4 regions of the Marinobacter sp. M1C genome follow, and region 4 is predicted to be linked to each of the others. Evidence: predicted binding sites of a transcription regulator. Region 4 holds the regulator's gene; each other region holds the start of a gene.

Region 1 (4,550 bases), 1.2 Mb from region 4:
CAGCTGCCGTAAGGGGGCAGGGGCTGTTCGCCACAAGGGTTAGTGGCACGGATGTCCTCGCAGAACCAGTTGTTGTTCATCTGGTTTACTTTGTCGATCAGGATGAAACCCGGCTCGGCGTAGTCGTAGGTGGAGGTCATGATGGTGTCCCAGATGAACTGGGCTTTTAGAGTGCGGTAAATGCGGCAGGCTACTTTGCCTTCGGCGTTCATCACGTAGTCTTTTACGACCGGGAAGTCACGGTATACAAACTTGGCCGGGTCGGTCAGGTCCAGGCCTTCTTCTTCCACTTCTTTATCGGTCACCGGGAAGGACAGGTTCCAGTCGGCGTCGTCACGTACGGCGTTGATGAAGTCTTCGGTGATCAGCAGCGACAGGTTGAACTGGCGCAGGCGGCCATCTTCACGCTTGGCCTGAATGAAGTCGATGATGTCTGGGTGGTGAATGTCAAACGTAGCCATTTGAGCGCCGCGGCGGCCACCGGCTGAAGACACGGTGAAGCACATACGGTCGAAGATATCCATGAACGACAGCGGGCCGGATGTGGTGGCACCGGCGCCGGCGACGTAGGCGCCGCGGGGGCGCAGGGTAGAGAATTCATAACCAATTCCACAGCCGGCTTTGAGCGTCAGGCCTGCTTCGTGGTTTTTCCCCAGAATGTCGTTCATAGAGTCGTTAATGTTGCCACTAACGGTGCAGTTAATCGTAGAGGTGGCAGGCTTGTGCGACTGTGCGCCGGCGTTGGAAATAATGCGGCCGGCAGGAATGGCGCCGTGTTTCAGGGCCCAGGCGAAGTCTTTGTAATGTTTGGCGCGCAGGTCTTTGTTTTCGACTTCTGACAGGGCACGGGCTACGCGCTCATAGGTGGCCAGAATGTCTTTGTCGACGGCGTCGCCGGTTTTGGTTTTCAGCTGGTACTTGCTGTTCCAGATGTCGAGTGATGCGTCTTGCATCGGAATGGTTGTGACTAATGCCTGTGCTTTAGCGTTCATTGCCGCCCTCGAACTGTGTGTGTCGGGAAAAAAAGCGTCGCCGCGTACAGCGCGCCATGTCATTACTTTATCAGTGCTTTCGCCAGACGCTTCTAGTGAACGCCGGACTGGAAATTTGCGTGTGTTTACGTATTTATTTCTACAACAGATTAGTGTGTAGCCCTATATATAGGCCGGAATGAGTATGAGTATAACAGGATGTAGTGTTTTTAAAAGAAAAGCCCGGCTATGGATCGGGCTGATTCGAGGGTTAAAATCAATGGTAAAGCGCTTGCAAAATCGCAACAAACTGAAAGCCAAAGGGCTTCAATGTGTTGGGGAGCGGGTGTGTCTTTTCAGACAATCGCCTTGTGGCAGGGTTTAACTTAGCAGCAGGTTGTCGTCTACGGCCAGGCCACCCGCAGTCTATTTGTCCGCAAAACGAGCACTCACCCAGGACCCGACACTTGTTCAAAAAATCGTCAGGTATTTTTACATGTGAAGCTAGCCGCCAAAGACTAAAAATACTAACCACTTGCTTTTGATCAATTAAATATGATGGCTTATTTTTTGCTTCAATAACTTTTGGGAAAAGTTGTATCGGGCGTCCGAAGGCAGTATGTGGTGCCCGCTTGACGGATTCACAGAAAACAATTGCCTTTACACGACAACCGAAACAAGGATTTTTCTCATGGCAAGTTTGAGCAAATTTAAGCAAGTGATGAACAGCTTCCAAGGAGCAGGTGTGGGTATTTGCCTGTTGACGATGGTGGGAACGGCCAATGCCGCGTTTATTGATCTGACGGGAACGGTAACCGGTGGCGGCGCATTCGATCCAGTGCCTGCCGCACCCTTCACGATCGGTGACTTGCTCACCGGGTTCATCGAGATCCGTGATGATGCGGCGACCGCCGGCTCGTCTTTTGATGTCAGCGATCTTCTCGGCTTCAACGTCACCGTAGGCCTGGCCAATTTCAGCCTTCCCACTGCTTCGCCGTTCGGTTTCTTCAATGGCACCATCTCGGAGGATGGCCGCACCCTGACGCAGCTCAATGCAACCACCGAATTTGCGACTTATCCCGGATGCGGATTTTGCAACCTGACCCTGAACGCGGACGCGGATTCATTTCTAGTCATCCTTCTCGATCAATTCGGATTCGCTGAAGGATTTGATTTCAAAGCCACGGTGCGCCAGCAGGCTGTTCCAGAACCAGCCAGCGTGCTGCTCTTTGGTGCCGGCCTACTCGGCCTGGGACTGGCACGCATCCGCAGGACCTGATTCCGGTTCAGATGGATCCTCATAAATGCGAGTAATCAGGGGCAATTTACGCTACCCCCGATTACTGCTTTTAATCGCATCGCAAGAACCCGCCTGACGGCCTGATGGGATGTAAAGTGTTTAAAAGAAAAGCTCGGCTATGGGCCGGGCTGATTCGAGGGTTAAAATCAATGGTATAGCGCTTGCAAAATCGCAATAAACTGAAAACCGAAGGGCTTCAATGTGTTGGGGGCGGGTGTGTCTTTTCAGACAACCGCCGTGTGACAGGGTTTAGCCCAGCAGCAGGCTGTCGTCGTCTACGGTCAGGCCGCGTTGTTGTTCAAACAGGTTGAGCAGATCTTTTACTTCCAGCCCTTCGCGGTCTTTGCCGGCAATGTCGAACACCACTTCGCCTTGGTGCAGCATCACGGTGCGGGTGCCTACTTCCAGCGCCTGCTTCATGCTGTGGGTGACCATCAATGCCGTAAGTTTCTGTTCAGCAATAATATTCTGGGTCAGCTCCAGCACGAAAGACGCGGTTTTTGGGTCCAGCGCGGCGGTGTGCTCGTCTAGCAGCAGAATGCTGGACGGTGTCAGGCTTGCCATCAACAGGCTAACGGCCTGGCGCTGGCCGCCAGAGAGCAGGCCCATTTTGTCGCTCAGTCGGTTTTCCAGGCCCAAACCCAACGTGGCCAGGCTGGAGCGAAAGCGTTCCCGATACTGTTTTTTCACGGCTGTGCCCAGGCCGCGGTGTTTGCCGCGTTTGATGGCCAGGGCCAGATTTTCTTCAATGGACAAGCCTTCACAGGTTCCCGCTAACGGGTCTTGAAATACCCGCGCTACGCGACCGGTGCGCTTGTGGGTTGGCAGCTTGGTTACGTCGATGTTATCCACAAGAATTTTGCCGCTGTCGACCAGTACTTCGCCGGCCAGGGCGTTCAAAAAAGTGGATTTTCCGGCGCCGTTACTGCCAATAACGGTGACAAATTCGCCTTGGTTGACGGTCAGGCTCATGCCACGCAGAGCCGGGTTTTCCAGGGGGGTGCCTTCGCCGAAGGTAAGCCGGAGGTCAGTTGCGGTAATCATGGTGCCTCCTCAGGCTTTTCTGCGTTTGAATTTGTTCATCAGTGACACGCGGGCACCGGGCAGAACAATGGCCAGGGTGACCAGCACAGCGGTAATCAGGTTCAGATCTTGCGCCTTCAGGCCCAGTGCATCGGCGTTCAGTGCGAAGGCGATGGCCAGGCGGTAAATGATGGCGCCGACCACGCAGGCCAGCAACGCGCGAAACACGCTGGTGGGCGTAATAACCGCTTCACCGCCAATCAGCGATGCCAGGCCGATCACAATAACGCCTACGCCTATGGTGACGTCGGCTGCGCCCTGGCTTTGGGCGAACAGTGCGCCGGCCAGGCCCACCAAGCCGTTAGATACCGCGACACCCAGAACAATCATGCCACCAGTGGCGATGCCCTGGGCCCGAGCCATACGGGCGTTTGCACCGGTGGCGCGCATGGCCAGCCCGGTTTCAGATTTCATGAAGCGCCAAAGCAGAAACAGCGACACACCAATAACGAGGGTGAACAGCAACACCGGTACCTGATGATATTCAAGCCCCAGGCTGTACCAGGGCGTTAGCACCGTGTCTTCCATTAACAGCGCCACGTTGGGGCGACCCATAATGCGCAGGTTTATGGAATAGAGCGCAATCATCGTCAAAATAGACGCCAGCAGATTCAGGATTTTAAGTTTTACGTTAAGCAGGGCGGTTACGGCACCGGCGGCCATGCCGGCCAGTATCGCGGCACCGGTTGCCAGCCAGGGGTTCCAGCCGGAAATAATCAGCATGGCGGCTACGGCGGCACCAAGGGGGAAGCTGCCGTCTACGGTTAAGTCGGGGAAGTCCAGAACACGGAATGACAGGTAGATTCCGAAGGCAACCAGGCCGTATATCAGGCCGGTTTCTAATGCGCCATAAAAGGCAATGTTACTGAGCATGAATAAGGTTCGCTGTAAAAGAAAACGGACAGGTCGGGTTGGTTACCGCCTGCCCGTGTAAGTCAGGCTTTACTTGGCGTTGGAAACCACTTCTTTGGCTTCCGCAATAATGTCATCGGCAATGGTCATGCCCATGCGTTCGGCGGCTTCCGGGTTCACAAACAGGTCTAGGGTGTCCATGGTTTCTACCGGCATATCGGCGGTGTTAGCACCTTCCAGAATGCGTACCACCATGGCACCGGTCTGGCGGCCGTGATCGTAATAATTGAAGCCCAGCGCGGCAGCTGCTCCGCGGGAAACCGTGGCTGTGTCAGCGGCGAATA
Region 2 (4,550 bases), 580 kb from region 4:
GCGGGCTATCTATACCCGCTGCGGGCGGGGGCTATTTCCGCCAGTTCCCCTACCCTGTTTTCCGCTATCTGTTCAATAACGCCTCTGGCGGTGGCAGCCGGCCGCAAATGTTTTACTTGCACCCCTGGGAGATAGACCCAGACCAACCGCGCTACAACAACGCCAGCTGGTTTTCCCGCTTCCGCCATTACACCAATCTGGATAAGTGCGAACACCGCTTGGAAAGGCTGATGCAAGACTTCCGCTTTGGTACAGTGTCGCAAAGCTACGATGCGTATAGGCCCGAGAGCTCTCAGTCGGACACGCGACTGACCACGCAACAGATGGTCGGACTGGCCTGAAACTGACAGGGATTACTCATGTATCTAGAATTTTTCGGCCTACACAGACACCCTTTCCGGATTACGCCGGAAGACGACTTTATTTATATGAGCCAGCAGCATTCGCGGGCTTATGTGTACATGTCGTCGGCCATTTGGAGTTCAGAAGGTTTTGTAGTGATCAGCGGCGAAATTGGCTCTGGTAAAACCACCCTGCTGAAGAAAACCATCCGCAATATGGATGGGGATTTGAAGCTGTTGAACGTGGCCTACACCAACCTGGAATCGAAAGACCTGTTCAGCCTGATTCTACGCAAGGCGGGATTGAAGGCCGAAGATGACAGCAAGGTTGGCATGCTGTTCCAGATTACGGAATATCTGGAGAAGATGGCTGCCGAAGGCACTCCGGTGGTGCTGACCATCGACGAAGCCCAAAACCTGACCCGGGAAAACCTGGAAGACGTGCGCATGCTGGCCGGTATGGAGAGCATGGGCGGTCCATCCATGCGGGTAATTTTGCTGGGGCAGCCTGAGCTTAAAAAGGCAGTAACCTCTATTCCCCAGCTGTCGCAACGGGTGAAGCTGTTTTTCCATCTGGAAGGGCTGACGCCAAAGGAAACCGCCGAGTACATTGATTACCGCCTGCTAGTGTCTGGCCACGGTGGCAACAAGCTGTTTGATAAAGACACCGTTCAGGAAATTCACGAGCTGAGCCGTGGCATTCCGCGACTGATTAACAAGCTGTGCGATGGCATGATGATGTGCGCCTACGCTGAAGACCGGCCGTTTATAGACCCCCACGATTTGAAAAATATCCGCAAGGACTTGCTGGGCGAAGACGACGAGCAAAAGGCGAAAGCACCGGAGGCTGCGAGCCATAAAGCAGACGCCGTGCCGACTCTAGGCATGTCACAAGCACCGGTAGGCTTTGGTGATATGGCCAAAACCCTCCATCGTATTGCCAGCGCCCTGGAGAGTATTGATGGGCGTTTGGCGAAGATGTCACCGGAAGGGACCTCCTCACAAAAAGAATCCGTTGGTTCCGCTGACAATGTGAAGCCACTCACGCCCTTCTGGAAGAAATAGCTGCTTGCGGCTGTCGAGTTACTGGACACAATTCGCCACAACTTGCGTGTAATACAACGTGAACGAAACTCGACGTTATGGATTTTTAGTGTCGGTATTTTTTACATATGCCTCTGCACAGCCGCGGACTTAAACTTTCAACTCACTGAAATAAAAGTCGGAAATATTTCTGGCACCAAACTTGCTTTCCTTAAAGTATCTTAGAAAACAATTCAGTTAAGGAAAACCTTATGTCTATATTCAACCGTATCGCAGCTATAAGCGCCTTGGGTGTTTCTCTTGCCATTGCAGCCCCTGCCATTGCAGCCCCTGTCGCTGTAAACCTGATTCAGAATGGCAGCTTCGAAAACGACTCCGTAGCTGTGAACAGCTGGAAATCGTTCACTGCTATCGATGGATGGAACGCCGATAACAACGGATTCGAAATTTGGAACAACTATAACGGCGTAACCGCGAAAGAAGGCAACCAATTTGCCGAGCTAAACGCCGACCCTGGCACAGGCACTGCTTTCAGTATTTACCAGGATATCAACACCGTCGCAGGCCAATCCTACGACATTAACTTTGCTTATCAGGCCCGCAATAACAACGACGAAGCGTTTTCCTTCTTTGTCGGAAGTATTGCCTGGCTGCTAACCGACCACACGACTGATGGCTGGAGCATATTCTCCAATTCATTCGTAGCCCAGCAAGCAACTACGACAATCACGTTCGCCTCTGTGACTCCGTTGACTGGCACCGTTGGTAATTTCCTGGATGATGTGAAAGTGACCGCCGCGGTTCCAGAGCCTGGCACTCTGGCGCTTCTTGGCCTTGGTCTGTTTGGTTTGACTGCTGCGCGCCGTCGTAAGACCGCCGCGTAAGTTGATAGCATAAAAGGTAAGTTTCACCGGTCGTTCCCTGACTGGCGAGCCTTTAAAAACCCCGGCCCTGTGCCGGGTTTTTTGCTTTCTACGGTTGCTGATTAGAGGTCGTCACATTTTGCTCAAATCACAAACAGCGAGGTGAATTCATGAACAGTCATGCATTCCAGCTCCGCTTGGCTTTGTAACGCCTGGGAGATTCGCTGGCATTGGCCTGCGGGGAAGCGGGTTGCGAGGTTCTGCTGGAACTTCTGTTTAAGCAGCGGAATCGCGGCTTCGCGACGGCGGCGGTGGCCTATTGGATACTCGACGACCACATTTTCTGTGCTTGAACCGTCTTTGAAGAAAATCTGCACTGCGTTCGCAATGGAGCGCTTGTTTGGGTCCAGATAATCCATTGAGTAGTCCTCGTTTTCGACCACTTCCATTTTGCTTCGCAGCTCATCAATCATTGGATGGGCGCTGTGAAAGCTGTCTTCGTAGTGCTCGGCTATGAGGTCGCCAAATATCAGCGGCACGGCTGTCATATATTGCAGACAGTGGTCGCGGTCTGCGGCGTTGGCCAGGCTGCCTACTTTTGAAATAATACGAACGGCGGATTCGTGGGTGGTCAGTACTATTTTATCAATATCTTGCAGGCGGTCTTTAACTTGTGGGTGAAGTGTAACTGAAGCTTCCGCGGCGGTTTGGGCGTGGAATTCTGCAGGGAAAGACACTTTGAACAAAATGTTTTCCATCACGTAGGAACCAAATGCCTGTGGTAAAGAAAGCTGACACTTGTCCGCAGGTTTGATTTTTTGGTCTTTGTTGGTTTTGCTGAACAGCACGTCGTTAAAGCCCCACTGGGGAGCTGTAAGCGCGCCAGGTATGCCCATTTCGCCGCGCATGGCGATATCGGCCAAGCGAACGGCTCTGGAGGTTGCGTCGCCAGCGGCCCAGGATTTACGGGAACCGGCGTTGGGGGCGTGGCGGTAGGTGCGCAGGGATTGGCCGTCTACCCAGGCGTGTGACAACGCTGACAGCAACTGGTCGCGGTTGGCGCCCATCAGGCGGGCTACGACGGCGGTAGACGCGACTTTTACCAGCAGAACGTGGTCTAGCCCTACCCTATTGAACGAGTTTTCGAGTGCCAGCACGCCCTGGATTTCGTGGGCCATGATCATGGCTTCCAGCACGGCTTTCATGGCGATGGGGAATTTGCCTTCGGCCACGCGCTTTTGTGACAGGTGGTCCGCTACTGCGAGTATGCCGCCCAGGTTATCCGACGGGTGGCCCCATTCTGCTGCCAGCCAGGTGTCGTTGTAATCCAGCCAGCGAATAATGCAGCCAATATCCCACGCGGCTTTGACCGGGTCCATACGGAATGATGTGCCTGGCACCCGCGCGCCGTTGGGTACAATGGTGCCTTCTACCAACGGGCCCAAGTGTTTGGTGCATTCCGGGAATCTTAGGGCTAGCAGGCCGCAGCCAAGGGTGTCCATTAAGCAGTGGCGGGCGGTTGTCCACGCCTCGTCACTTTTAATTTGGTAGTTGAGGACGTAGTCGGCGATGGTTTGCAAGATGTCGTCGTAATCCGGGCGTTCATTGAGATCGAATGTGGCAGACATGGTGGTTCTCCTGAGTATTTGATTGGCTTTAAAATAACGCGCGCACTGATACATACCGCTAAAATTGTCATGTATTTATTTAACATTCAATACTTTTGTCTACAATACTTCCATCTACAATCATTTGATTTAAATTAATCGTTTTGTGTCGTTGAAATACCTAGACCTTAGTTTCCATTATTTTTTCTTAATGTAAACGTCATTACATATCTCCTTCGATCGCGCCCAACTACCTGTTCGCAGCTCTGTTATTCAAAAAAAAATTTTTAGAGCTGTAATGTTATAGCGTGGTTTCGCCAACCTTGTGTCGACTATAATCGTCGCGTTATAGATGAACAACTCAACATTAAAATTTATCGACGCATTTATGATCATCATCGAAAAACCATGGAAACGCCTGTGACTATTATGCCTAACGAATCTGCAACGGCCGAATGGTTCACTATATCCCAATTTCACCCTCGCACCCGGGCGATATGTGCCAGTACCAGGCGTTCCGAGGTCTGGTGGGTTTTAACCTCGATACACCCGTAATGCGCCGTCTTAATACGTTAAAACGGCGTTTTTTCTTCTGGCGACTATTGTCACAACAGCTTCCTTTACGGGAAAGCATCAGGACCCAAAAATGTATACAACCTTTAATCTTCATCATGAAATACGAAAAACAAAAAACC
Region 3 (4,550 bases), 1.2 Mb from region 4:
GAGGCCACCATTCGCTGTTAAAGAAACGCCCCATCCAGCCCATCTGGTTGGCTTGGTCAAAATCACCAGTGCCACCGTAAGCAATGCGGGCATCGGCAATGCGGTTAGACGCCAAAGTGTTGTCCGGCTTGATATCCTGGGGCCGCACCAATCCTGTCAGGCGAATGTATTCTTCGCCATTGGTCAGCGACAGCCACTTTTCGCCACGAATACGTAACACGCCGTTAGGCAGCACTTCGGTCACGGTCACGGTAATGCTGCCGGCCAGGCTGTTGCTTTGATCGGCGTCGGCGGCACCCTGAAAATCTCGCTGTTGTTTGATAGCCGTTGCTAGCCCTAGTTGGTTTCTACCCAATATGTTGGGCTCGGCCAGGCTGATGTCACTGTCTTTCGAGATACTGGTTTCCGCGTTTTTGCTGGCGCGGGTAGACTCCTTCAAGGTCACCGTGAGCACATCGCCCACGTTGAGCGCCACTGTGTCGCCGTAAAAATTGTAATTGCGGCTAATCTGGTAAATAGAACCGGTTTCGAGATCGCGCTGCATCATCGCCTGGGCCCGCACCGGAGCGTATTCCGGGTCATCCGGCATGGCACGGGGCCGGCTCATGGCAGTGCAACCCTGAAGCACCGCCAGCACCAGAACCAACGCAACGCTGGCGCTGCGACGGAACTGTAAAAAAACGGTGTTAGCTGTCATAGCGAAACCTCTGGCCGGCAACAACCGGCGTTAACCAATATTGTTGGTGATGAACTGCAGCATCTGGTCAACAGTCGATACTACTTTCGAGTTCATTTCGTAGGCGCGCTGGGTGGTAATCATATTCACCAGCTCTTCCACCACTTCCACGTTGGACGATTCAATAGAGCCCTGCTCCAGCGTGCCCAGGCCGGCCAAGCCCGGTTCACCTTCGGTCGGGTCGCCACTGGCATTGGTCTGCTTGAACAGGTTATTGCCAATCGCCTGCAGACCCTGCGGGTTAATAAAGTCCACCAGGGTTATCTGGCCAAGGTTGATGGGAGCGGCCTGATCGTCGGTGACAGCGGTTACAGTGCCATCGCGACCGATGGTCACATTAGTGGCATTTGCCGGAATGTTGATGTTGGGCTGCAAGGCGTTGCCCGCGGGGTTTACAACATCACCATCGGAATTCAACTGAAACTGACCGTCGCGGGTATAGGCGGTTTGGCCGTCTGGCAATTGCACTTGCAAGAAGCCGCGACCGTTAACCGCCATATCCAGTGGCTGCTCGGTTATCTGCAAGTTGCCCTGGGTAAACTGTTTGGCGGTACCCACAACCCTCACACCGGTACCCAACTGCAACCCGGAGGGTAATTCGGTGTTCTGTGTGTTCAGGCCACCGGGTTGGCGTTTCACCTGATACAGAAGATCCTGAAACACCGCGCGGTCGCGCTTGAAACCGGTAGTGTTCACGTTCGCCAGGTTGTTAGAGATGGTGGACATGTTAGTGTCCTGCGCGCTTAACCCGGTTTTGCTAACCCATAATGCTGGATGCATTTTAATCGCTCCCTACCGTCAGGCTGTTGTGGATGGCGGCGAAATCTTGCCGCTTTCACGCCCGCCGGCGTGTTGTTTCAAGTGTTGATACACGTTTTGATGCAAGTGTTATCAGAGGTTCTGCAATAGCCGTGCCGCTGCTTCAGAATTTTCTTTCGCGGTGCTCATTACCTTCACCTGCATTTCGTATTGCCGCGACAGCTGCAAATTGGAAATCATTTCGGCCACCGCGTTTACGTTAGAGCTTTCCAGAAAGCCACTGGAAACCCGGGCGTTGGCATCAGCCGGTTCACCACCACCAAGCGCTTGATCGGGCTTGCGACGTATAAAGCCATCCGGGCCTTTTTCCAGTGCCTTTGTCGGCGGCGTTACCAGCTTGAGCCTGTCCACCTCCACCAACTGATCGGGAGGGCCACCCACCGGAACAATAGACACGGTGCCGTCGGCACCAATCTCAACGTTATCAAAAGGCGGCAAAGCCACCGGGCCACCGTTGCCCAGAACCATTTCACCGTTAGCCAATCGCAGCAGACCATTGACATCTATCTGCAGGGAGCCACTGCGGGTAAACACTTCTTCACCCAGGTTGTTTTGCACCGCCAGCCAGCTGTCGCCTTCAATCGCCACATCCAGTTTCCGCCCGGTTTCCATCAGAGCACCTGAAGACAAGTCTGTGCCGGGGTTTTCGGTCATGGCGTAGGCGCGAGTAGGATGATACTCGCCAAACACCGGCATACTGCGTGCCTGGGCGAAGTCTCTCTTGAAACCAGTGGTGGTCACGTTCGCCAGGTTGTTAGCATGGGCGCGCTGGGCCAGCATGTTCTGCTTGGCACCGGACATTCCGATATAAAGGGCTTTGTCCATGGGGAAGGTTCCTGCCGGATATTTGACTGTTACCAGTCTTAAAGCAGGAGTCGTGCCAGCTTTATTGGCGACGAAATAAGAAAAGTTCGGGAGTAAGCAAAACCGGGCCTTATCTGGCCCGGTTTTGCTAAAAGCACCCTGGCGGGCGCTCGATTACTTACCTCAGGTTGATGATGGTCTGGGTGACCGCATCCGAGGTTTCAATGGTTTTGGCATTCGCCTGGTAGTTACGCTGGGCAATAATCAGATTCACCAATTCCGCAGACAGGTCTACGTTGGATTCCTCAACTGAGCTGGCCTGAATCGCCCCCAGGGTTCCGGTGTCTGGCCTGCCAATAATCGGCTGGCCAGATTCGAAGGTCTCCACCCAGCTGGTGTCACCCGACGGTGACAGGCCGTCGGTATTATTAAAGCTGGCCAAAGCCACCTGCCCTAACGATTTTGACTGGCCGTTGGTGTAGCGGGCAAAAATGACGCCTTGCTGCGACACATCCAGCCCCGACAGCCGGCCGGTGGTGTAGCCATTCTGGCGCTGATCATTGACACCGAAGTTGGCGCCATATTGAGTGGTGTTACCCAAATCCAAATCAAACTTCGCGTTAGCCATTGTTGCGGCGCCATTGCTGGCTCCGCTTCCATCTTTCGGCACCCAATTATTGATTGGAATTACGCCATTGGCGGGTGATGTCAGGCTCCCGCTTTGATCGAACACTAAGCTAGCAGCAGGGTTGGACGTAGCTCCAGTTGTAGTCGTGTCGCCTACATCTTCACCATCTATTTGCAAGAATAATGACCAATTGCTCTGGTCTACCCCAGGTGACGGACTCGATGGGTCTTTTTTGGCATAGAATTGGGTGAGTTCATGAGGGTTACCCAAACTGTCGAAAATCGTGGTTGCGGTAACGTGGTTGTAGGTACCCGGATTTAACGGATCGAACGGAGTTGCAGTGAGCACCTGCTCCCGCGCATCCAGATTAAGGTCTGTCCGCAGATCGGTGGTGCGCTGTGGCGCCAGATTATCGCTGCCAATTTGCAGATCACCCGTTCTGCCTGACAAGTTGCCGGCGGCGTCTGCAATATAGCCTTGTAACCGCATATTCTGGTTGTTCACCACAAAGCCGTCTTTGTCGGTACCAAACTGACCGGCACGGGAGTATCGCTTTTCGCCGCCATTATTCAGCTCAAAGAACCCGTCACCGTCGATAGCAAGGTCCAATCCGTTATCGGTGAAACTGACGTTACCCTGGCCGAACGATTGTTTAACGCCCTGCACCCGAACCCCGTCGCCAACTGGCGCGTTGCCCGAACTTAAAAAGCCGTTGGCGTACAAATCCCCAAACTGCACGCGGCTGCTTTTAAAGCCGACGGTGCTAGCGTTTGCGATGTTATTGCCGGTTACGTCCAGGTCTACCGCCGCGGCCCTCAGGCCGCTTAATCCTGTGTTAAATGCCATGATTTACCCCTGCTGACGCCGGTATTAATTGATTTGCCGAACTTGCGACAGATCAATAGACCCCATGCCCGCAAGGTTCAGAGAAATAGAGCCGCCTTTGCCCAAAGACACGCTGTCGACGTTTGCGCTCATCATTGTGCCCAACTGCTGCGAACCACCAGGATAGGCACCGGAAGCCACTACGTAATAAGAGCCTTGCGGCAAAGCACTGCCGTTGCCGTCTTTACCGTCCCACGTGAATTTGGCAGAACCGGAGGGCTTGCCACCCAATTCCATCTGCCGCACCAACTCACCCGAACCGTTCAATATCGACACTTGCACGCCGCCGGTTGAGGCAGGCACATCGACGGTTCCGTTAACCTCGCCGCTGGCACCCAGCATCGCCAAATCCGACGACACCAATACGGTTTTACCAACCATGGCGGAAGCTTGCAGAGCCTGGGTAGAACGGAATTCGCCGACCACGTTGTCCACGTTGCCAGACAACTTCTGCATTTCTTCCAGCGAACTGAATTGTGCCAGCTGGGAAATAAACTCGCCGTTGTCTTGCGGTTCCAGCGGGTTCTGATTCTTCAGCTGGGCCAACATCAGTTCCATGAATTCATTTTTTCCAAGCTCACCTTTGCCGCTTGCCGACTGCTGTTTCAGCTGGTATTGGCTTAGTACATCCGTTGCCTGGCTTGCGTTTACTGCACTCATGATTGATTACCGCCTGTT
Region 4 (4,550 bases):
ATGCCAACGCAAGATAGCGAACTGCGCGGTGACAGCGAGCCCGACAGCTTTGTGGTGGACGCCCTGTACACTTCCTACGACGAACAAGGCACCATCAAAATCCAGTTTGTCAGCCCTCGCATTGAACAGTTCGAGGCCAACGGATACGCCATCATGGCCGAACCACAAGCCACGATCCAAGGCGAGCCCGGCTCAGAACCCTGGCAGCTTACCGCCAAACACGGCAAACTGCTCGACGGCAACAGCCAGCTGGAGCTTGAAGGTGATGTGCGCATTGTTCGACAGATTGGTGAGCGCAGCGCCACCTTGAGCACGACCAGATTGACGCTGGATAACCGCACCAATATGGCGTACACCGATGCCCCCGTCGAAATCGTTGACGCCACCGGCACTACCAACGCCACGGGCATGAAAGCCTGGCTCAATGAACGTATTCTGGAACTTGATTCCCAGGTGGAAGGACGCTATGAAACTGGTAACTGAAGGTAATACACTCTTTTGGCGCCGCGCACGAGGCCTGGGCAAGAGGCTGGGCGTGAGCTTCGGGCTGGCAGGCTTACTCGTCAGCACGCCAGGCCTGGCCTTTGATCTTGATTCCAATATCCCCATCAACGTGGCCGCCAATTCAGCGCGGCTTGACGATGCCAAAGGCGTTGCAACCTACACCGGCGATGTTGAACTGGTGCAAGGCGACACCAAGCTGTTTGCTCAAGAGGTGGTGCTCTACCGCGACATAAATGGGCTTAACCGCATTAAAGCCACCGGCACCCCGGCCCACTACGTTCAGCCCACGGCCAACGGAAAAGGGGAAACCGACGCAAAAGCCCTCACCATAACCTGGTCTGCTGCCGAGAAGCAGCTGACCTTTGAACGCGACGCAGTGATCATGCAAACTGGCAATATTTTTCGCGGTGAACTGATTCTTTACGACACCGTGAACCGCGTCGTCACTGCCCAAGGCAGCACCGAAGCAGGCTCCGGGTCAGGCCGGGTAGAAATGACGATCCAGCCGCGCAGCACACAGGAATCCGATGGCCGTTCTCAGAGCCAGTAATCTGGCAAAAAGCTACAAACAGAAAAAAGTGGTGATTGACGTGTCGCTGGAAATTCGCAGCGGCGAAATCGTCGGACTGCTAGGCCCTAACGGTGCTGGCAAAACCACCTGCTTTTATATGATTGTCGGGTTGGTGCAGGCTGACCACGGCCGCATTACGATTGATAACCAGGACATCACCCCGCTGCCCATGCACGGCCGTGCCCGCAAAGGCATTGGCTACCTACCCCAGGAAGCCTCGGTGTTTCGCAAGCTCACCGTGCGCGACAATATCATTGCCATTCTGGAAACCCGTAAAAATATGAAACGGGCGGAACGCGAAGCGAAGTTAGAGGAATTGCTAGCCGAGTTTCACATCAATCACATCCGCGACAGTATGGGTATGGCCTTGTCTGGGGGCGAGCGCCGCCGGGTAGAAATTGCTCGCGCACTGGCTATGGAGCCCGCTTTTATTCTGCTGGACGAACCCTTCGCCGGGGTGGACCCAATCTCGGTTAGCGACATCAAGCAAATCATTCGCCACCTACGCGACAAAGGCATAGGCGTACTGATCACCGACCACAACGTGCGCGACACCCTGGACATCTGCGAAAACGCCTACATTGTATCCGGGGGCCATATTATTGCCTCCGGCAGCTCCGCCGAAATCTTTGCCAATCAACAGGTCAAAGAGGTCTACCTGGGCAACGAATTCCGGCTGTAATAAACCTTAAAAGTGGGCATGCGATGACATCGCCAAAGGTGAATCGGTTGATTCCCCGGCGAACTCTAGTAGACTCGGCAGAGAATTTGCTTGTGAACGCAAACCCCGGTTAGCCAACCTTTTTTCGGTGGCTGCCACGCGCCAACCGATCGAGTAATGGATTCCCAAGAATGGTGATGAAAGCTTCTTTGCAGCTCAAGCTGGGCCAGAGCCTGACCATGACGCCCCAGCTCCAGCAGGCGATTCGCCTGCTACAGCTTTCTACCCTCGACTTGCAACAGGAAATTCAGCAGGCACTGGAATCCAACCCCATGTTGGAAGCACCGGAAGACGACGATCACGGCGATGAGGAATCCACGCACGCTGACACCAACAGCGATCAAAATACGGACTCCAGCGCAACAGATGCCTCGGTGGACACCAGCAAAGACTGGGACGAAAACGAAAATGGTCCCGACTGGGCCAGCGAAAACGAAATCCCCGATACCCTGCCAGACGACCTACCAGTGGATACGGCTTGGGACGACGTATACCAATCGGCGCCGGCACCGGCCAGCAGCAATGGCGACGATAACGACTACGATTTTGAAACTCGCAACTCGCCCGCTGAAACCCTGCGCGATCACCTGGAGTGGCAGCTTAACCTGACCACCATGACGGACCGCGACCGCGCCGTTGCTCACGCCCTGATGGACGCCGTTGACGAGCGCGGCTACCTGACCAGCTCGCTGGCCGAGATTTATACCGGCCTGCAGGACGAACAAGACGACGACCCGCTGGAACTGGATGAACTTGAAGCGGTACTAAGACGCCTACAGTTTTTTGACCCACCCGGTGTGTTTGGCCGCAACTTGCAGGAATGCCTGCTAATCCAACTGAACCAGATGTCACCAGACACCCCTTGGGTTTCTCAGGCGCGCATGGTCATCACCCACTACATCAGCCTGCTGGGCAACCGTGACTACGCCCAACTGCTGCGTCGTAGCCGCTTAAAAGAAGATCAGCTAAAACACGTACTGGCGCTGATTACCAGCCTGAACCCGCGCCCCGGCGATGTGATTGACCGAACCGAACCGGACTACGTGATTCCAGACGTGATTGTGTACAAGCGCAACGAGCGCTGGCGGGTAGAGCTGAACCCAGAAATTGCACCGCGCATTCGCGTCAATGCCAGCTATGCTTCATTGATAAAGCGCGCTGATAGCAGCGCTGATAACACCTACATGCGCGATCAGTTGCAAGAGGCTAAATGGTTCATTAAAAGCCTGCAAAGTCGCAACGAAACGCTGCTAAAAGTGGCTACCCGTATTGTGGAATATCAACAGGGTTTTCTAGACCAGGGGGAAGAAGCCATGAAGCCGTTGATCCTCTCGGAAATCGCCCAAGCCGTAGAAATGCATGAATCTACCATCTCCCGGGTAACCACCCAGAAATTCATGCATACACCTCGCGGCATTTTTGAACTCAAATATTTTTTCTCCAGCCATGTCAGCACCGATGCTGGCGGAGAATGTTCTTCAACTGCCATCCGCGCCATGATAAAAAAACTGATAGCCGTTGAAACCTCCAAAAAACCGTTGAGCGACAGCAAGATTGCCGCCATGCTTGGGGAACAGGGAATCCAAGTGGCACGGCGTACCGTGGCCAAATACCGGGAGGCACTACAAATACCTCCATCGAACGAAAGAAAGCGACTGGTGTAGCAGCACCAATGTAACAACACCGATGCAATAGCAGGAGAAGCCTATGCAACTCAATATTTCTGGCCATCATGTCGAACTGACCGAAGCACTCAAAGAGTACGTGAACGAAAAGTTCCAGCGCTTGGAGCGCCACTTCGACCAGATTAGTAACACCAATGTGACTCTGCAGGTGGAAAAATTGCGCCAGATAGCCGAAGCTACCGTAAATATAAGCGGTGGCGAATTGCACGCTAAGGCCGAAAATGAAGACATGTACGCAGCGATTGACGCTCTGGTGGACAAACTGGACCGCCAGATCCTCAAGTACAAAGAAAAGCAAGTATCCCGGATGCATGGTAACTAACACCGGATACAACGCGTAAACGCTTCACGCGCTGCGGCATGGCACCATGCCGCAGCCTTTTTTTTAATGGAAGTACCGTCGACCCATGAGCGAGACATCCCTGACTATAGAAACCATCCTTGCCCCGGAACTGACACTTTGTAACGTGCCAGCGTCCAGCAAGAAAAGGGTTCTTGAGTTTATTGCAGAGCAAATTCACCTGCATAACGCCACCTTGGGCAACACTCAGATATTCAGCAATCTGATTGCCCGCGAGCGCCTGGGGTCTACCGGAATCGGCCAAGGCATCGCTATTCCCCACTGCCGCCTGGAAGGCCTGGAGCACGTTATTGGCCTTCTCATCACCCTCAGCGAAAGCGTGGACTTCGATGCCATTGACAACCAGCCGGTGGATTTAGTTTTTGCTCTGGTTGTGCCAAAAGAAGCCACCAGCGAGCATCTTGAGCTGCTTAGCCAGCTTGCAGAAAAATTCAACGACCGGGCTTTTTGTGACCGTCTGCGCCAGTCGGAAGATGCCATTACCCTATTTCAACGTATGACCTCGGGACGCTAATCTGTCTTGACCGGATCCACTTCGACCGTTCGCACTCAAAGGGGTATTAACGATGAAACTGATTATTGTTAGCGGCCGCTCCGGATCGGGTAAAAGTACCGCGTTGCACGTTCTTGAAGATCTGGGTTTCTACTGCATCGACAACTTACCCATTGGCCTTCTGTTCCCGCTGACCAAAGAAGCTGCCGCACAAG

What was found. The regulator sigma-54, encoded in region 4, starts transcription at its own class of promoters, with help from an activator protein. The targets are predictions, from matches to a motif close to ANTGGCATNNANNTTGCTNT.
Region 1: a site for sigma-54 is predicted at 1,529-1,548, ahead of MIH19_RS09220 (PEP-CTERM sorting domain-containing protein). Genes of this name have one in related genera too.
Region 2: a site for sigma-54 is predicted at 1,575-1,594, ahead of MIH19_RS11985 (PEP-CTERM sorting domain-containing protein). Genes of this name have one in related genera too.
Region 3: a site for sigma-54 is predicted at 2,421-2,440, ahead of MIH19_RS09350 (flagellar basal body rod protein FlgF). Genes of this name have one in related genera too.

The regions. Positions count from the first base shown of each region.
Region 1 covers NZ_CP092289.1:1,927,283-1,931,832, forward strand. The annotation lists gene MIH19_RS09215 (adenosylcobalamin-dependent ribonucleoside-diphosphate reductase) at 1-992, opposite strand, end outside; gene MIH19_RS09220 (PEP-CTERM sorting domain-containing protein) at 1,663-2,250, shown strand; gene MIH19_RS09225 (ABC transporter ATP-binding protein) at 2,521-3,315, opposite strand; gene MIH19_RS09230 (ABC transporter permease) at 3,325-4,227, opposite strand; gene MIH19_RS09235 (ABC transporter substrate-binding protein) at 4,297-4,550, opposite strand, start outside.
Region 2 covers NZ_CP092289.1:2,551,217-2,555,766, forward strand. The annotation lists gene MIH19_RS11975 (XrtA system polysaccharide deacetylase) at 1-341, shown strand, start outside; gene MIH19_RS11980 (AAA family ATPase) at 360-1,406, shown strand; gene MIH19_RS11985 (PEP-CTERM sorting domain-containing protein) at 1,637-2,269, shown strand; gene prpD (2-methylcitrate dehydratase) at 2,392-3,876, opposite strand; gene MIH19_RS11995 (PEP-CTERM/exosortase system-associated acyltransferase) at 4,502-4,550, shown strand, end outside.
Region 3 covers NZ_CP092289.1:1,951,945-1,956,494, reverse strand. The annotation lists gene flgH (flagellar basal body L-ring protein FlgH) at 1-697, opposite strand, end outside; gene flgG (flagellar basal-body rod protein FlgG) at 728-1,516, opposite strand; gene MIH19_RS09350 (flagellar basal body rod protein FlgF) at 1,628-2,380, opposite strand; gene flgE (flagellar hook protein FlgE) at 2,538-3,833, opposite strand; gene MIH19_RS09340 (flagellar hook assembly protein FlgD) at 3,858-4,532, opposite strand; gene flgC (flagellar basal body rod protein FlgC) at 4,549-4,550, opposite strand, start outside.
Region 4 covers NZ_CP092289.1:3,133,142-3,137,691, forward strand. The annotation lists gene lptC (LPS export ABC transporter periplasmic protein LptC) at 1-483, shown strand, start outside; gene lptA (lipopolysaccharide transport periplasmic protein LptA) at 467-1,054, shown strand; gene lptB (LPS export ABC transporter ATP-binding protein) at 1,032-1,757, shown strand; gene MIH19_RS14700 (RNA polymerase factor sigma-54) at 1,928-3,460, shown strand; gene hpf (ribosome hibernation promoting factor) at 3,504-3,803, shown strand; gene ptsN (PTS IIA-like nitrogen regulatory protein PtsN) at 3,889-4,356, shown strand; gene rapZ (RNase adapter RapZ) at 4,409-4,550, shown strand, end outside.